Bdellovibrio bacteriovorus: one gene and its partner. The protein of the gene in region 2 binds, or shares a complex with, the protein of the main gene of each other region. Links are inferred from orthologs where the notes say so. Each region holds a gene or a part of one and is shown on either strand. Other genes may lie near its edges.

Evidence for each region.
Region 1: the proteins of tig (region 2) and rpsG are in contact, whole or in part, in a crystal structure (PDB 3GTY), measured with the Thermotoga maritima proteins. The link is inferred for Bdellovibrio bacteriovorus from one-to-one orthologs. Residues at the interface, in WP_004081061.1 of Thermotoga maritima: Glu122, Val124, Val129, Leu130, Tyr133, Glu188, Gly259, Ile262, Tyr263, Glu266, Ser270, Glu273, Gln274, Glu277, Arg308, Gln311, Ile312, Ser315, Tyr316, Glu325, Arg329, Arg336, Leu363, Phe366, Trp367, Arg373, Leu377, Arg381, Leu384, Glu387; in WP_004081843.1 of Thermotoga maritima: Lys34, Lys52, Lys55, Glu59, Arg62, Gln63, Glu66, Asn67, Lys69, Val71, Arg95, Ala109, Lys110, Lys111, Gly112, Arg113, Pro114, Glu117, Glu121, Ile124, Ala125, Tyr127, Asn128, Asn129, Thr130, Gly131, Lys135, Asp139, Arg142, Met143.

Annotation. Positions count from the first base shown.
Region 1 is NZ_LUKD01000001.1:528,203-531,124, forward strand. It holds rpsG (30S ribosomal protein S7), read right to left. Parts: upstream 1,738-2,922; coding sequence 1,264-1,737; downstream 1-1,263. Other genes in the region: fusA (elongation factor G), read right to left, coding at 1-1,254; rpsL (30S ribosomal protein S12), read right to left, coding at 1,748-2,122; rpoC (DNA-directed RNA polymerase subunit beta'), read right to left, coding at 2,333-2,922.
Region 2 is NZ_LUKD01000001.1:1,293,916-1,297,250, forward strand. What follows is about bases 312-3,111. They hold tig (trigger factor), read left to right. Parts: upstream 312-954; coding sequence 955-2,268; downstream 2,269-3,111. Other genes in these bases: AZI87_RS06220 (ArsA family ATPase), read right to left, coding at 312-839; AZI87_RS06230 (LysR family transcriptional regulator), read right to left, coding at 2,317-3,111. In the rest of the region: more of AZI87_RS06220, read right to left, coding at 1-311; more of AZI87_RS06230, read right to left, coding at 3,112-3,174; AZI87_RS06235 (hypothetical protein), read left to right, coding at 3,264-3,335. UniProt on the Bacillus subtilis protein: Involved in protein export. Acts as a chaperone by maintaining the newly synthesized protein in an open conformation. Functions as a peptidyl-prolyl cis-trans isomerase.

The sequences.
Region 1 (2,922 bases), 770 kb from region 2 along the record:
AATCGCCACAGAAATAACAGGTTCAGGGAAAGTGATCGATTCAAGAACGACAGCGTGAGACGTTTCACAAAGAGTGTCTCCTGTCGCCGTGAATTTAAGACCCACAACTGCGCCGATATCGCCGGCTTTCAAGCTTGTGATCTCTTCACGAGAGTTCGCGTGCATCTTAACTAATTTTTGGATGCGTTCTTTTTTCTCTGTGCGCGGATTGAAAAGTTGGTCGCCCACTTTCACTTCGCCAGAGTACACGCGGATGTAAGTCAAAGTTCCAGCAAATGGATCATTGGCAATTTTGAAAGCCAACGCTGCGACATTCGCTTCGAAGTCTGTCTTACATACAATTTCTTTTTCTGGTTTTTGCGGATCATGACCCACGATATCTGGCACTTCAATAGGAGAAGGCAAATAGTCGATCACGCCGTCGAGCAAAGGTTGTACACCTTTGTTTTTGAAAGCCGCCCCACAGAATACTGGGAAAGCTTTAAGTTCGAGAGTTCCTTTACGAAGAGCGCGCTTCAATTCAGCAACAGTCACTTCTTCGCCATTCAGATACTTCTCTAAAAGTTCGTCTTCAAACTCAACGATCTTTTCAATGACTTCTGTACGGAAGCGAGTGACTTCTTCCTTCATGTCATTGGGAACATCGGTAACTTCGAAATGGTCACCCATTCCTGCTTGGTCCCACATGTAAGCGCGATTTTCTAACAAATCGACAACACCGCGGAAGGTGTCTTCCATGCCGATAGGAACTTGAACAGGAATTGGATTCGCATTGAGCTTATCTTTGATTGTCCCGTAAGACATCACAAAGTCAGCACCCACGCGGTCCATTTTATTAACGAAACAAATTCTTGGAACTTTATATTTATCAGCTTGTTTCCAAACGGTTTCAGACTGAGGCTCAACACCGTTCACACCGTCGAATACGGCAATAGCACCATCAAGGACGCGCAAAGAACGCTCCACTTCAATAGTGAAATCCACGTGCCCAGGAGTATCGATGATGTTGATTCTATGATCTTTCCAGAACGCCATGGTCGCGGCAGAAGTGATTGTGATACCACGTTCTTGCTCTTGAACCATCCAGTCCATGGTAGCATCGCCATCATGAACTTCGCCGATTTTATGACTTTTACCAGTGTAGTAAAGAATGCGTTCGGTAGTGGTCGTTTTACCGGCATCGATGTGAGCCATGATGCCGATATTACGAGTATACTTGAGATCAGCTACAACTTTAGGATCTTTAGCTGACATGTAAACAGATTACCAATTGTAGTGAGAGAAAGCCTTATTTGCTTCAGCCATACGGTGAACATCGTCTTTCTTCTTAATAGAGTTACCTCTATTGTTGTAAGCATCAACGAATTCGCCAGCCAAGCGCTTAGCCATATCTTTTTCACCGCGCTCGCGAGAGTACTCAACTAACCATCTCATTGCTAGTGCCAAGCGACGAGAAGGACGTACGTCTACAGGAACTTGGTAAGTCGCTCCACCAACACGGCGAGAACGAACTTCGATAGAAGGCTTTACGTTTTCAAGAGCTTTTTTGAAGATGTTCATTGGCTCTTCGCCTTGAATTTTACCTTCAAGCTCTTTCAATGCTCCGTAGAAAAGCTTCTGTGCAGTAGCTTTTTTACCTTGGATCATCATTTTGTTAACGAATTTAGCAATTACTAGATCCTTGAAAACCGGATCTGGAATAATTTCTCTTTTAAAGGTCTTTTTACGACGTGACATTTCTCAATCCTTATTTCTTAGGTCTCTTAGTACCGTATTTAGAGCGAGAACGCAGACGACCGTTCACACCTTGAAGATCCAATACACCGCGTACGATATGGTAACGAACGCCCGGCAAGTCCTTCACACGACCACCACGGATCAAGACAACGCTGTGCTCTTGAAGGTTGTGACCGATACCTGGGATGTAAGAGATAACTTCGAAACCATTAGAAAGACGTACTTTTGCTACTTTACGAAGAGCTGAGTTCGGCTTCTTTGGAGTCGTTGTATAAACACGTGTACAAACGCCACGACGTTGAGGACATGAAACCAACGCAGGTGACTTTGTTTGGTTCTTTTGAACTTTACGCTCACTTTTGATGAGCTGGTTAATAGTAGGCACTTTAAAACCCCTTAAACGATTTTTCAATACTCCGACGAGTCGGAGTGCAGATCTAATCCAAGACGCTGGAACTTACATTGCCAAAAGCGCCCTGGTCAAGACTTTGTTGTTATTTTTATAGTCCAAAAAGTGGTGTGAGCTCCGCTTTTTGATCTTTTTACACTTTGTCCCAGGAGCCGACCTAAATCGGCGCCCGGGTTTCTTTAGTTACTACCCTTGGTGAGGCTGAGCTGACGCCGTCATTCCTGGCAATGCCACAAATGAAGTATCGTCGTCTTCCGCTACAGACACTTTCCAACGTTTGTATGAAGTCAAACCTGTTCCCGCTGGGATCAAGCGACCCATAATGATGTTCTCTTTCAGACCACGCAAATGGTCTGTGCGAGAATTGATCGCTGCTTCCGTAAGAACTTTTGTTGTCTCTTGGAAGGACGCCGCTGAAATCCAGCTGTCAGTGCTCAAAGAAACTTTCGTGATACCTAGAAGAAGCGGGCTGCAAGTTGCAGGTTGTCCGCCTTCACGGTTGATACGATCATTTTCTTCGTCGAAAGCATATCTTTCAACCTGTTCGCCCGCCAAGAAACGGCTGTCGCCAGCGTCCTTGATTTCTACTTTACGTAGCATTTGGCGAACGATCACTTCGATGTGCTTATCGTTGATACCAACCCCTTGAAGTCTGTAAACTTCTTGGATTTCATTCACAAGGTATGCTGATAGAGCTTTCGCACCTAGAACCGCCAGAATGTCATGAGGATTTGTTGGACCATCCATCAACGCCTCACCGGCTCTTACGTACTCAC
Region 2 (3,335 bases):
AGGGTCCACGGATCGGTTTCAAAAAAAAGTGGTACTGCTTTCATCGCAGCGGCTTTGGCTTGTGCTTTGTTCCACATTTCTTTTTGATGGGTGATCTGATGCTCAAGGTATTCGGCAAATTTTCCTAAATCGGAATTTTCGTTCTGGGTGTTTTTGAGCTCTGCTTCGGAAATAGAGGTTTGCACCATCTTATTCACAATCAGGCTTGCTTCAATTGAAAACTCTGCCTTCAGTCTTTGCAAAAGTTCCGTTGCTTCTTTGACCGGAAGCTCTTCAGGCAAAGTGACAATATGGTATTTAGAAAGATCTGAGTTTCGAAGACATGCATCGATACTACGACTTTGCTCTCCCATCGGACCAAACTGCACGGCTTGCGCCATGCCTTTCGGCGCCTCCAAAAGCGCAATAAAGTGACCCGTTGCAAATGCATCAACGACAAGAACATCAAACGGCAACGGAGGTCCGTGCTGTCGAGGCCCACTGGTTACTTTACCTAGGATCGCAAGTTCGGGAAGACCCGGGGCCACGTTGATGAACGCGCGCATAACGGCGTTTTCAAAAAAGAGTTTTGCCAGACTTTCCACCTTGATCAGATGGCGTGCGTATTCCTGCAAACAGGCTTCCCCGGTCCACAAGGCGACGGATAGATTCTTTTTGATTTCAGTAGGCTTAAAGCCAATGTCCGGAAGATCAAAAAAGTCTTTATAGAAACTTTGATCCCCTAGTTCGACTAAAAGGACCTTTTTTCCCTCTCGACTTTTCTTGAGAGCCAGGGCCGCCGCGACAACCGACTTTCCCACGCCCCCTTTTCCGGTCACAAAGTGAATCTCTTGCTTCATACGTTCTAAGAGTGTCGCTGACCTCCGAAATATAGGCATTACGCGGTGCGATAGCGTTGCCTTCAGTCAGGGACTCTTCTAATATCCATCGGTTTTTATATTAGGAGAAAAAGACATGAAATCGAATGTAGAAAAAGTCTCTAATCTTTCCCGCAAATTGAGCATCGAAGTTCCTGCGGCTGCCGTGGCATCAGCTTTCAATAAAATCTACTCTGGCATCCAAAGAGACGTAACAATCAAAGGGTTCCGCAAAGGTAAAGCGCCTTTGGCAACAATCAAAAGCATTTACGGTGACCGCGTAAAACAAGACGTTGTCCAAGAACTTGTTCAAAAACACTACGCGATGGCATTGAGCGAACACAAACTTGAGCCCATCAGCTATCCAGAATTTGAATTCGCTGATCCAACAGAGAACAAAGACTTCTCTTTCTCTGCAAACTTTGACGTGCGCCCTGAAATCACTTTGAAAAAGTACGAAGGTTTGGAAGTAGAAAAAGAAAAGTTCGAACTTGATAATGCAAAAGTAGATCAAGTTTTGGAAAACATCCGTTCTTCACGTGCTACTTTCGAGACAGTGACTGAAGGTCGCGCTGTTAAAATGGGTGATATCGCAGTTATCGATTTCGAAGGCTTCATGGGTGGCGCGCCACTTGAAAACGGTTCTGGCAAAAACCACCACCTTGAATTGGGCGCAAAACAATTCATCGAAGGTTTTGAAGAAGGCATCGTAGGAATGAAAGCGGGAGAGACTAAAACTCTTTCTTTGAAATTCCCAGATCCATACCACTCTGCAGACCTTGCAGGTAAACCGGTAGAATTCAAAGTTACTTTGAACGAAATCAAAGCAAAAGTATTGCCTGAGTTGAACGACGAGTTCATCAAAACTTTGGGCGGTCCCAGCGATCTAGAAGCTTTGAAAAAGACGATCAAAGAAGATCTTGAACAAACTGAACAAAAACGTATCGACGACGCTTTCAAAAACCGTCTGTTGAAAGTTTTGGTTAAAGAAAACCCAGTTGAAGTTCCTCCATCTTTGTTGAAAGAACAAAAAGCTTCTTTGGTTGAAGACTTCAAAAAACGCATGACTGAACAAGGCATGGGTCCGAATGATTTCGCTTCTTACGTTGATAAATGGGACAGTGATTTCGAAAAAACTGCGGCGGAAATGATTCAATCTTCTTTCTTAGTTGATACTATTGCGAAGAAACACGATTTGTTCGCGAAGAAAGAAGATCTTGATGCTAAATTTCAAGAGTATGCTCAACAAACGAACATCGAAGAAGCACGCATCCGTGAATTCTATGGTCGTCCAGAGCAAGCAAGCCGTTTGACTTACATGATCACAGAAGAAAAAGTGATCGATTTCTTGAAAAAATCAGTAAAGGTTAAAGAAGTACCGGCTGGTTCTTTGAAAGAAGAAGGCAACTAAGCTGACCCTCAAATCTGAAATAAAAAAGGCTCCCCCTGGGAGCCTTTTTTATTTTTCGGGCAAGACTTCCAAAAATGCGTCAGCCTGACGGGATAGCTGATGCGCTCCTTTATGAACGACGTACATTTTGTAACGAATCTTTTTGCCTAACTCCTCAAGCTGCGGGATCACTTTGACCTTAGAATGATAATCCAAAATGAACTCGGGGATAAAGCCTACGCCTAAACCCATTTGTGCCATTGAAACAATCGCTTCCCAGCTTTCGACCTCTACGCCAATGGCAGGCTCGCTGTGGAACCTCTTTTTGTAAACCTGGCGTAACTCTTCAACACCGGGGCTTTCGCGCGTGACCAGGAACTCTGGCTTTTTAAAAGACGCTTTGATTTCTGCACTGGTAATGCAGGCAAAACTTCCTTCCCTCAGGAGCTTTCTTTCTAGTCCCGCAAAGTGACCATCATCAATGACGATACCCAGTTCCGCGCGACCGCTTTTTACTTCACCTACGATAAATGCGACGTCCCCGATCGTCACGTGCAGTTGAATCTTCGGGTAACGTGTTTTTAAATCCTTCAATAGGGAGGGCAGAAGAAATTGCGCCACCGTGGAAGAAGTGGCAAGCGTGACTCTTCCCGCGACTTCACTATTGAGGCTTTGAATCTGATCTTTAAGAAAATCGATTTGCTTAAAAATGCTTTCTGAATTTTCTACAAGGTATTCGCCTTCTTTTGTGAGTTTGAAAGAATTGCGGCTGTGGATGAGAAGATCGCACCCCAAGGACTCTTCAAGCTTGCGAATTGCCTGGCTAATTGCGGACTGGCTGACATTATGAGCTTTCGCTGAAGCGCCCAAGCCGCCAGCTTTTGCCGCTGATATAAAGTATTTTAAATGGTTTAAATTCAATTCCATAGATTAAGTATTACTTAATATTATATTGAATTTAATGAATTTTACTTATTAGTCTAGTCGCGTTAGCTTCCGCGCCAACAGGAGATCTTATGAAATCTTTGATGGCTGTAATCACTCTTTTTTCAGTAAATGCTTTTGCTTCTTATCCCCAATGTTCAATC